Regions from separate parts of the Paenibacillus sp. FSL R5-0341 genome, predicted to be linked through region 3. Evidence: riboswitches for the same ligand, from Rfam matches in the RefSeq annotation. Region 3 holds a riboswitch; each other region holds the start of a gene.
The links. A riboswitch is a leader RNA that binds a small molecule or an ion and turns the genes downstream of it on or off. The one in region 3 is predicted to bind cyclic di-AMP.
Positions count from the first base shown of each region.

Region 1 (4,044 bases), 2.9 Mb from region 3:
TGGAAGACCAGCTCTTCTTTCAAACGGGCAGAAGCGAGATACTCTTCATTTCCCAGTTCGGGGTTGGCGCCAATATATGATGAAATGGCTTTAAAACGGGAAGCATATTGATCAATAACCGTCAGGATCTGTGATTTGTTAGATGTCATTTGTAAACTCCTTATGCAAAAATGAAAATAATTCATTGATTATATCACGTTTGCTTCATTTTTTCAGAAACAAGTCAAGATTTGTAATGTCAAAATGCATTGCATAATCATGCATTGTACTTTATAATGACTCAGTCATCAACATGAGAAGCATACAATGTATTGTAAGGGGAGAGAAAAAGGTTGAAATTGATAAGTCGTTACACCATGATGCTGTTGACCTTTGTTGTTCTGCTGACGACTGCCGTTCCTGTGGCACTTGCAAGTGGAACTACAGATAATTCAAGCAGTAAAAAGCTGGTGCTCGGTACAAGTGCCGATTTTGCACCATATGAATTCCATAAAGTGATTAATGGCAAAGATGAAATCGTCGGTTTCGATATTGAGATCGCCAAAGAGATTGCCAAAGATCTTGGCGCTGAGCTTGTGATTGAGGATATGGGCTTCGACGGTCTTCTGCCTTCATTGCAGAGCGGGCGTGTTGATCTGGTAATTTCAGGTATGACGCCGACGGATGAGCGGAAGAAAAGTATCGATTTTTCCGACACCTATTATAAATCAAAACAAGTGATTATGGTTCGCAATGCGGATAAAGACAAATATCCAACCATGGCAGAACTTGAAAATGCGAAAATTGGCGTTCAGAAAGGCTCCATTCAGGAAACGATCGGACAGAGTATTCCAGGAGCGAAACTTACTGCGCTGGATAAAATCTCGGATATCGTGCTTCAACTGCAAACAAAACGCATTGACGCGGCAATCGTTGAAGATACTGTTGCTGCAGGTTATCTGGACGATATCATTGGACTTGCTGCTGCTGTTCCGGACGAAGAGCAAGCAGAAGCGGCAATCGGGATTCGTAAAGGAAATACCGAGCTGCTAGCTGCAGTAAATGGAACACTGGAACGATTGAAAAGTGAAGATAAAATCAATCAGATGGTGACGGACGCCAGCCTCTTGATGGCGGATAAAGTGAACAAATCACAAAATATTTTCCAAGTATTCTGGGAGTACAAAAGTTTCTATGCTACAGGTGTAGGATACACACTTCTGTTGTCTGCACTTGGCGTTATCTTCGGGGTAATTATTGGATTGATCATCTGTTTGTTCCGTCTACATGACGCTGCAATCTTGCGCTGGATCGGTACGGCTTACGTTGAAGTGATCCGTGGCACACCGATGCTGGTACAATTGATGATTATTTATTATGGTTTTTCCCTGAGCTTTGGCATTAACTTCACTGCACTTCAGGCAGGTATCATTACACTTTCAATCAATAGTGGTGCCTATCTGGCGGAGATTTTCCGTGCAGGTATCCAAGGTGTGGATCGTGGTCAGTTGGAGGCAGCGCGTTCCCTCGGAATGGGCAGAGGTGCAGCAATGCGTTACATTATATTGCCACAAGCCTTCAAAGCTGTATTACCAGCGATCGGTAATGAATTTATAACTATTATCAAAGAATCCTCTATTATCTCCGTTATCGGTATGGTGGATATTATGTATCAGGCAAGTGTAGTCAAAAACATTACGTACCAAGGTTTGAGTCCATTTTTGATTGCAGCAGCCATCTACTTTGTAATGACGTTCATTTTGTCCAAGCTGCTGGGACGACTGGAAAGGAAGTTGAGTGCAAGTGATAGACGTTAGACAATTACACAAATCTTATGGTAATAACGATGTACTTAAAGGCATTAACGTGACGATTGGCAAAGGTGAGGTTGTCGTGGTTATCGGTCCTTCCGGTTCAGGTAAAAGTACATTCTTGCGTTGTCTGAACTTGTTGGAACAGCCTACCTCGGGAGAGATTGATTTTGAAGGCGTATCAATCACCGATCCGAAGCACAACATCAATGCGACTCGTGAGAAGATGGGTATGGTGTTCCAGCATTTCAACCTGTTCCCACACAAAACGGTACAGCAAAACATTACGATTGCCCCGATTAAAGTGAAGAAGCAATCCACGCAGGAAGCGGAGAAAATCGCTGCTGATCTGCTAAACACTGTGGGCTTGTATGATAAAAAAGATACTTTCCCGAACCAGCTGTCCGGTGGACAGAAGCAGCGGATCGCCATTGCAAGAGCATTGGCCATGCAGCCGCATGTAATGCTGTTTGACGAGCCTACTTCGGCACTGGACCCCGAGATGGTCGGTGAAGTGCTGGATGTCATGAAACGTCTTGCAGAAGGCGGGATGACGATGGTCATCGTAACACATGAGATGGGTTTTGCACGTGAAGTGGGAGACCGAATCCTGTTCATGGATGGCGGGGTCATTGTAGAAGAAGGAACACCTGATGAGGTGTTTGGAGCACCAAAAAATTCACGTACACGTGATTTTCTTGCTAAAGTACTCTAAATGAAATGATTTAATAGCGTTACTGACATCGAGTCGGTAACGCTATTTTTTTGTGCGTAATAATCATTTCTAGATTTGAAAAGTAACTTTTCTGTTACCTTATATAAAGAAATCGGGTTGCCCAACTATTCTGAATTATCCAGTATTCTTACAGTTGATGACATGTTCAAAACCTTTTGGTAAGAATTACTACAAGTTCAGGTTACAAAATTGTGATATATTGAACTCTGCCGAAACTTCCGGACAGGGAGTGCGGGGGATGTAACGATGCAGATCGTGCAGGGGGAAGATCTATGGCACACTGCTTGGGGTGAATTAGGGGTACATAACGTTTCACATGTAACGAAGGACCTATAGGGTGGCTCCTCATCCGAATCCGACAACTAACTTCGCAGGCATAATGAGGGAGGAAGACCATGATTAACAAGAAACGTATAGCCAAAACAGCAGTAGCATTATTGACAACAGCAATGCTTATTCAAGCCGTTCCGGCTCACGCAGATTCAGTTCATGTGGCCAAAGAAGGGGATACCTTCTACACCTTATCGAAACAGTATGGAGTAGCACTCAACACGTTGGTTAAAGCAAACAACGACATTTCGCCTTACAATATTTATGGTGGTTTGAAAATTACGATTCCCGGTAAGGCAAACAATGTAGCAGCTGCTGCGGCTACAGAGAGCAAGACTCAAGCGAAGACTGTTACTACAGCAAGCTTGGACGTTAACGCAGATAACAAAGTTGTTCAAGCCTGGGGAAAAACGTTCGATTACAGTAAAGCAGTGAACGTGAAAGCAACGGCATACTCTGCAGATCCGTCCGAAAATGGAGGATGGGGTGCTGTGGATTACTTCGGCAATGATCTTGAACTGGGTACGATCGCAGTTGATCCAAGTGTGATTCCACTTGGAACCAAAGTACTGGTAACCGGTCACAGCCATCCGGGATTGCCAAAACAGGCTTTTGTAGCTACAGCACGTGATGTGGGCGGTGCAATCAAGGGTCACCGGATTGATATCTTTATCCCTGGTAGCAAGCAGTCCGTAAGCACATTTGGTTTCCAGGATATCGAGCTCTATATTCTGAAGTAGAAAGTGAATTACATCTAACGAATTCAAACAGGGTGTCTGCCAGTCGCTACTTTGCGATTGAACAGGCACCCTTTTAACATCGTCATCATTTCCTACATGGACATCCTAATCCTTGGCTTTTGGCAACCCCAACATCTCGTCCAAGGTGACTAATTCATACCCCCGATTACGCAGTTCCTCAATAATTTCAGGTAAAGCCTCAATCGTGCCATTCAGGTTCGAACCCACACCGCCCCCTGCATGTTGCAGAACGATGGAACCGGGTTTTACGGCAGATAGGATGTTATCCTTCACCTCTTCCTTGGAGAGGCCTTTCCAGTCCAGTGAGTCAACGTTCCAGTTCACAATGCTATAGTGTTGTCTGGCAGCCCATTGCAGCTGTTCTTCATTAATATCTCCGTAAGGTGGTCGGATCATCTTGGGCGTATATCCTGCTAGGTGATGAATG
Region 1 covers NZ_CP150241.1:3,689,484-3,693,527, reverse strand. The annotation lists gene MKX75_RS16455 (M20 family metallopeptidase) at 1-149, opposite strand, end outside; gene MKX75_RS16450 (ABC transporter permease subunit) at 333-1,796, shown strand; gene MKX75_RS16445 (amino acid ABC transporter ATP-binding protein) at 1,783-2,505, shown strand; cyclic di-AMP (ydaO/yuaA leader) riboswitch at 2,724-2,919, shown strand; gene MKX75_RS16440 (3D domain-containing protein) at 2,922-3,596, shown strand; gene MKX75_RS16435 (polysaccharide deacetylase family protein) at 3,702-4,044, opposite strand, start outside.
Region 1: another riboswitch for cyclic di-AMP. It lies ahead of MKX75_RS16440 (3D domain-containing protein); the one in region 3 lies ahead of MKX75_RS00155 (3D domain-containing protein).

Region 2 (4,044 bases), 2.2 Mb from region 3:
AACATACGGAATTCGATGACCTTTATCCCTATATGATTGAACATCCTCAATTTTTCTGGTACAAACGCTATGTTGCCTGGTCAGAATTACTGACGATTGTAGGCTTGTGCGAAGAGTTGTCCTTCTCTTGGAAAGAACAATTTACACCGCATCAAGTGGAGTACCTTGAAGAACGTGTGATGTCCGCCAAAGTGCTTGATTTTTGGTTCGAGAAGAACGACAGCAAAGAGCACGCGCAGCGGTAACTTTCAGTCGGGACATAATTTCGAATGACATGACAGTCCAATACAGTCACGTGAGACCTAAATGACATTTCATTTAGGTCTCTTTTTGTAAATAAATTTGGAATATAGGAGCCAAGAACATGATCAGTGATACAGAATTGGACGCCCTGCGTCTGTCAGGTGAGAAAGTAAGAGTAGTACGGGACGAGCTGGAGTCAAACGATGTAACCGGGATTGTCGTTGCCTGGGATGGCGAGCAGGTATTGATCCGGCGGCAAAATAGACGTGTCGTCAAGCTAGATCGCAGTTACCGATATCAGCTGTTCAGCGAACCGCGCCAGAGTCCACTTGGTGAGTAGCAATCGCTTATGATTGTGGCAAAGCCATGAGCATTTATATGTTTGGAATTACCATGATTTCTTGGCATAATTGGCTCACTCGGGAGAGAAAATAGGTACAGTGGAAACGATCTGTAACTATAGCTGAGAGGGTGTGCTACAAGACATGACATTGATGAATGATAAAGTTCATGCCTACAAGGATCAGATTGGAGCATTAAGCGATGTGCTGCCAGGAGTGGTGAAGTCGTATCATGAGTTTACTGGAGAATGCTTTCAGCCTGGCGTGATTGATGCGAAGACAAAACAGCTAATTGCCCTCGGAATAGGACTGTTCGCCAACAATGAGGTATGTACCTTTTACCATGTAGAAGAAGCTCGTGCCAAGGGTGCAACTGATCAGGAGATCATGGAGACCGTTGCCGTTGCCGGAGCTGTAGGAGGCGGACATGCCCTGTCTCAGGGTGCGATGCGAGTGCAGAAGGCGTTGCATTAAACTTAGGAAATATATGAAAAAATAAAACATGGTCATACCCTGTTAGCACAGGAGTATGACCATGTTTTATTTAAAGTTCATCTTTACTTGTTTTACTGTTAAGTGTTTTATTGTATTTGTCTACGTCAGCAAATTTTTCCATTACGGAATAGCGTGCCTTATAATTTATTACTGACGATTTAGTCCGATATTCAATGGTGGATCGGTCACTGGTCCACTTATAAATAAAAGCGTTATTATAGCTTTCGAGCTCTGGTTTACCATATTTGTTCGTAAGCTCTTCCAAAATTTCATCAGATTCCGGATTAGTTAGAGTACCAAAATCGTAACTTGCTTCAATCAGTAAGTAATCGTCCAAAGGATATTCATATGCTTGCTTCATCATGTCCTCTAATTGCTTATCCAATGTCTTTCGTATCTCGTCTTTTCTTGCGTCCGTCGTATTTTCGTTATCAAGTTCCTCACGCAATTGGTTGTTATCTTCTATTTTTTCTGATATTCCTTCATTAGTAAAGGAGTATTCTGCGTCTGCAGTCTTACCCAGAACCACCACATCGGAATAATTAATACTTTTTTCATGATCATTATGTACTTTTTCTTCATAGTTTGTGTTTTCGTTTTTTTCTTCAGATGAAATGACCTTTTTTATTTTACTCCCCCAAGATACTTCTCTGAAATCTTTAACTGTTTCACTACTGCATCCTAAACTACCTATTACTAAAATAACAAAACTTAAAACAAACAATAACTTTTTCAATTGTTCTCCTCACTCCTTTGATTTCCTAAAACATTTTACAATGTTTAAGAAATCAGTTGAAGACAAAAAATGGTTACAAAAAAGGCATCAGGTTATATACCGATGCCTTTTTGTGTATGAATTACATTTTGCCCAACATTTTATCGTACATAAATTGTCCAGTTACCCGACGTGCTGTCACATAACGATCATTGAAGTATGGATTCGATAACTTCGTAATACTTACACCTTTACTACTGGAGGCATGTGCAAATTGTCCGCCGCCAATATATACACCTGTATGTGAAATGCCTTTGCCCATCGTATTGAAGAACACCAGATCACCTGTGCGAATGTTACTTTTGGATACCGGAGTACCTGCTTTGGCTTGCTGCTGCGAAGTACGTGGCAATTCAATGCTGTATTTGTTGAAAAGATATCTCATAAACCCGGAACAGTCGAAGCCGGCCAAAGTCGTGCCACCCCACTTGTAAGGTATACCTGTCATGTTGTTCACTACGGAGTTGATACTGCTTGCCTCTGTGCTTGTTGCCCCGGATGTAAATAGTACAGCTGCTCCAAAAATGGAGATTATCAGTTTTTTCAAAATCAATGTTCTCCCTTCGATGCCTACGGAGTTAGCTAAGGGTTCGGTAGAAGGTTCCCTATATTTCCTATGTATAAGAATAATTCACCCAAAATGGTTCCCCCGTTTTCAAACATGAAACTCGGCAATGAATAATTAAGTTTTTGTAACTATTTGAAACTATATTGCATAAATGCGTAATTGTCAAACCCATTTAAACCCCTTCGTAATACCTCAATGTTAGCGGAATTAAGGTTTTTATATGAAAGAAGGGATCAAGTCTGGGTATCATTCATGACAAAAACGTCATTATTGATTCGCTTAAGACGATTTTGGATAAATAAATAGGTTTGTCATGAGTTAAAAGAACTATTCCGTAATGTTCAATTAAAGAGATTATATTCATTAAGTTGCATATATTGACAAAAATCGATTTATTGCATATTATCTTCTTATCCAATCCACATATTGGATGAAAATTGATTTTATTGTGTTATAAATTCAAATAAAGGAGGTTAAGGGACTAGTTTTATAAGTAAGGTAGAAGTGGGAGATTTATAAAAACAAAATAGGAGAGTGTTATCTTTGAAAGCAAAAAAAATAGTTACTTTTATTCTGGCATGTACGATGGTCTTCTCAGCAGTTGGAATGGCGGTTCTTCCTGTAACAACGGTATCAGCTGCTGATGCTTCAGGCACAACAGCAAGTATATCTGATATTCTGAAGAACCAGCTGCCAGATGGAGGTTGGAGAAAAGACTACAAACAAACAAGTGGAGAATGGGCGAAGTCCACCATCGACAACAAGGCTACATACTCAGAAATTAGAAGATTGGCGAAGGAATTCAAAAAGACCAATGATCCGCGATACTCCACAGCTGCAATCAAAGGAATTAACTTTTTGATCAACATGCAGTATTCAAACGGCGGATGGCCACAAGTCTATCAAAGCTCGGGATATCACAAACACATCACTTACAATGATGATGCAATGATTAATGTAATGATCATGCTGGATGAAGTAGCAACGCGCAAAGGTGACTTCTCGTTTATCGACAGCACACTTGCTAACCGCAGTAAAAATTCAGTTGCCAAAGGTGTAGATGCGATTCTGAATACACAGGTCGTTTCAGGCGGTAAGCTGACAGCATGGGGACAACAACATGATTCCAGTTCCCTTAAACCGGCAAGCGCAAGAATCTATGAAGTACCATCACTGACGGCTGGAGAGAGTGTAACGATTGTTAAATTCCTGAAAACCAGACCTGCTAACGCTAAAATTACAGCATCCATTAAAGGAGCTGAAGCTTGGTTTAACAAAGTCAAAATTACGGGCTACAAGTATGAAAGAGCGAACGGAGACAGCAAAATTATTGCTGATTCCAAAGCTGCACCGATCTGGGCTCGCTTCTATGAAGTGGGGACAGATAAACCGATCTTTATTGGTCGTGACGGGGTAGTTAAATATAAACTAAGTGATATTGATAAAGAAAGAAGAGGCGGTTACGCATGGTATGGCAACTGGCCTTCCAAGCTGTAACTCGTAACATGCCTAAGGTTTCACAAAGTTAATCCCTAGTAACGATAAGTAAAGCCCGAATCAGACATGGACGTCTGGCTCGGGCTTTATTGTTATTATTTTCAGTGTTGACATGATAAATTGTA
Region 2 covers NZ_CP150241.1:2,198,055-2,202,098, forward strand. The annotation lists gene MKX75_RS10090 (hypothetical protein) at 1-245, shown strand, start outside; gene MKX75_RS10095 (hypothetical protein) at 365-583, shown strand; gene MKX75_RS10100 (carboxymuconolactone decarboxylase family protein) at 729-1,058, shown strand; gene MKX75_RS10105 (hypothetical protein) at 1,129-1,815, opposite strand; gene MKX75_RS10110 (C40 family peptidase) at 1,937-2,401, opposite strand; cyclic di-AMP (ydaO/yuaA leader) riboswitch at 2,407-2,538, opposite strand; gene pelA (pectate lyase) at 2,957-3,919, shown strand.
Region 2: another riboswitch for cyclic di-AMP. It lies ahead of MKX75_RS10110 (C40 family peptidase); the one in region 3 lies ahead of MKX75_RS00155 (3D domain-containing protein).

Region 3 (4,044 bases):
CGTTCAGCCACTTCTTTTTGAATCATGACAACGATGCTGTCTACCGGCAGCTTCTCTTCCAGCAGTTTCATCATGATTGGGGTCGTTACATAGTAAGGCAGGTTAGCCACGACACTAACTTTGTCCACGGATGCAAAATCCGTATTAAACAACTCAGCCAAGTCAAGCTTCAGTACATCCCCATGATGAACACGTACATTCGAATAAGGCTGCATCACTTCTCCCAGGATGGGGATCAAGCGCTGATCAATCTCTACAGCTGTGACAGGACCTGCTACCCGAGCCAAACGCTCCGTAAGTGCTCCAATACCCGGCCCAATCTCCAACGCGCCCTTGAACTCGTCCAAATCGGCTGCATTCACGATTTTGTTCAGTATATTTTGATCAATCAGAAAGTTCTGACCCAGACTTTTCTTGAATGAGAATCCGTGTCTTTGAATAATCTCTTTGGTTCGCTTGGGCGTTGCAATTTCTATCGTCTCTTCCATGTCCTTCATATGCTCACAATCCTTCACGTTCAATTTGCGCTAATGCTGTAGAGAACTCTTCCCGTGTAATCTGAAATACACTGAGACGCTTGTGGAACTGCTTCCCGTTACAATATCCGATGCCTAGCAGATTGCCCATCTCCATGCGACGTGCGGCAGCCTGTGGATGCACGATAAGTCCTGCCGCGATCAGGTCCTCCCAATCGATCAGACTCGGAGCACCTTCGTATGAAGTATGTACGCGTTCCAGCGCGTGCCGTATCGCCTCCGGTGAGGCGTTCTCCACTCCAATGTCCCCTTTGCGCGTCGCATCCGCTTCTGGAATGAAGGCATGCTTGCAGCCAGGGACCTTGTTCGCAATAATTTTACGAATGCGTTCGCCGGCATGATCCGGATCTGTCAGTACGATGACTCCCCGTCTCTCCTGAGCAAGCGCAATCCGCTTCAAAATGCGCTGGTTGATGGCTGATCCACCTGTTTCTATTGTATCGGCTTCCACGGCCCGACGAATGGCTACCGTATCGTCACGGCCTTCCACCACTATGACTTCTTTTATCATGTTCCATTTCTTCCTTTCTAACGCAAAAAGAAGAGGAATATCCTCTTCTCTGCCAAACGGCGGGGGAGACTGAATTCAGACCCCTCCGCCGCATATTCCGCATGAATCATTCATGCAACTATTTTATAGCATTCCCATTTCAAAGTAAAACGATTTTAGTTCGCTTCCGGCTTCACCGGACCGATCACGTAGACCGTCTTGCCTTTCTTGCGTCCAAAATTCAGAGCATGCTTCACACTGTCATAATATACATCAATTTTGTTGCCTTTAATGGCACCGCCTGTATCTTCCGCACGACGGAAGCCCAGACCTTCGATATATACCCACCAGCCAATTGGAATGACTTTGGGATCAACCGCAATGGTGCGCCCTTCCGTTACACGAGTACCGGAAGCTGTTTTAGTGCCGATGCCAGGCTCTTCGGAAGAGTAGGCAGTCATGGATACATTTTTAAGTACTTTGGAGTATTTAAAAGAAGTTCCGGATACGGTAATCACTTTGCTGCCCGAGGCAGAGGTTTTCTTCGAGTTCGTTGTTGTTGCCTGTTTGGTTGTTGAAGTTTGAGCCGATACGGTCTGAATCACAGGCTCTTTTACGACCGGTTTTGCTTTGGTGCCGACTGCGATCACTTTATCTACACGATTATTCGCGACGGATTTGCCGACCATTTTTTTGGAGACCAATTCTCCATCCTGAAATACCTTTTCGATATGCTGGACAAGTGTGCCTTCTTTGCCGTTTACAACAACACGGTTATCCCCTTTGTACAAGCTAGGGTCAGCCGTTTTGATCACTTTATAAGCGATCGGTTGTTCTACATCCACTGTACGCTTTGTTACCCGCACTACACGGATTTTCATATCCGCTTTGACTGTAGTTCCAAGCGCCGGATACACTTTGTCATTACTTGCAACTTGAATACCTGATTTTTGAATTGCCTCTTGTACCGATGAATCGGTTGTATACAGAGTCTTGGTGTCTCCGTCTGCCGTAATGTTAACTGGAACGGCCCGCTCAATAACGATTCGGTCTCCATCTGTAATCGCCCCGTTCATGGACATGGATACCTTATCGTGAGGGCTGACTGTGATTGACTGCTCCTCCAGCATTTCCTGAAGCATTCCTGTACGAGTCTCTACCACCTGAGCTTTGCCATCAATAACCAGTGAAATTTGTTTCCCGGCCTGACCGTAAACGACTAACAAGATCATGATTGTAAGCGCAATTGAGAAAATCGCGATCAATGCCATTTGACGCATGTTCTCATGCTTCCACCGCAACGCGAAAGACTTACTGGATGATCGTGACTCATGGGTCTCTTCTGGTTGGAATGTGCCCACTTCTCCGTCCTCCTTCATAGCCTCGTCGTCTAAAGTAATGCATGATGTCTTTGACGTGACTATACCAAATTTTCTACAGAACACAGATTGGACCAACATAATCCGGTTCTGCACCATGAATCAATCTTCGCAACATGATGTCATCCTCCTGAATACCTACCGTATGATGACAACATTTCTTTTATTCAAAAACAAAAAAGCCAAAGAAAGAGTGTAAGAGGAACTCTTTCGTGGCTTCCGAATGATTCTGAATATCGGAAATTCATGCACGAGGTTGCCTCTCTTTTTCCGCTTGCGAGGTTAGCTGTCGGGTTCGGGCGAAAGAGAGCCGCCCTATCTTAGGTCACCCGCTCATGGCGGACGCCCTTGAATTCACCCCGAGACCCAAAGAAGAAATCAAATACGGCTTCGCAGATCCTTTCGCTGCTTTTGGGTCAGCGAATGATGCGCACCGGCCAAATACACCGATGTTTAAGCCCTATTGGTTCCCCCGCTCTCCGTTAACGGAGACTCAGCGAGACTGATTCATGAAAGTAATGTTGCTTCCTCGGAAAGTGTCCCTTTGTTCATCCCCCGAACATCTGTCCAATTTTCCGCACAACAATTCACTGAAAAGATGATATCCTGTTTTGATGCATGTTGTAAAGCGTTGATCAAGTACGTTTTTCTGAATATTTGGTTAAAATATTGTAATATTCTTGATTTATTTGGATCAAAGAGCAAATTAACTCCGCTTAACTCCCTTTTTCACCTGATTTACTCGTTTTTTTAACGAATCCCAAATCGTTCCATGGCATTTTTGGTGGTTATTGCAGCAATTTCCTCTACCGAAATGCCTTTAATTTCCGCAGCTGCCTCTGCAACCAGACGTACATGCGCTGTCTCATTTCGTTTTCCACGGTACGGATGAGGTGTCAAATATGGCGCATCTGTCTCAATGAAAAACCGGTCCATAGGAACCTTCTCCAGAACCTCTTTTGGCTGCTTTGCATTTTTGAATGTGATTGGACCTCCGAAGGACAGATGGAAGCCCATATCGAGACAACTTTTCGCGGTTTCCCAGCTGCCGGAGAACGAGTGCATCACACCGCCAACCTCGCCCGCCTTCTCTTCACGCAAAATTCTTATAATATCCTCGTGTGCATCCCGATTATGGATGACAATTGGCATGTTCACTTCACGAGCCAATGCAATCTGTTGTCGTAATACGCGATGCTGCACTTCCTTCGGTGAAGTATCCCAGTGATAATCCAATCCAATCTCACCGATTGCAACTACTTTTTCATGCTTGCATAAAGATGCAATCCACTCCAGATCGCCCTCCTGCATCGAGATCGCATCTACCGGATGCCACCCTACAGCTGCATATATAAAGTCATACGTTTCGGCCAGTTTCATTGTCGTTGGAATCGTCTCCCGGTTAAAGCCAATGTTGATCATGCGACCAACCCCGGCGTCCACAGCACGCTGAATCATGTCCTCGCGGTCCTCGTCGAATTGTGGTGCATCCAGATGTGTATGTGTGTCGAACAGCATCATGTTTATATCTCCCTTCATGTCGAACTAACGACTATCTTCTCTTGGAAATTTAATTTAGAAAATCCATTATTTTAATGCTGCGTAAAGAAAATTTTAAAAATCCGTGGATTGCCCATCA
Region 3 covers NZ_CP150241.1:31,908-35,951, reverse strand. The annotation lists gene rsmA (16S rRNA (adenine(1518)-N(6)/adenine(1519)-N(6))-dimethyltransferase RsmA) at 1-497, opposite strand, end outside; gene rnmV (ribonuclease M5) at 502-1,047, opposite strand; gene MKX75_RS00155 (3D domain-containing protein) at 1,203-2,387, opposite strand; cyclic di-AMP (ydaO/yuaA leader) riboswitch at 2,661-2,914, opposite strand; gene MKX75_RS00150 (TatD family hydrolase) at 3,156-3,926, opposite strand.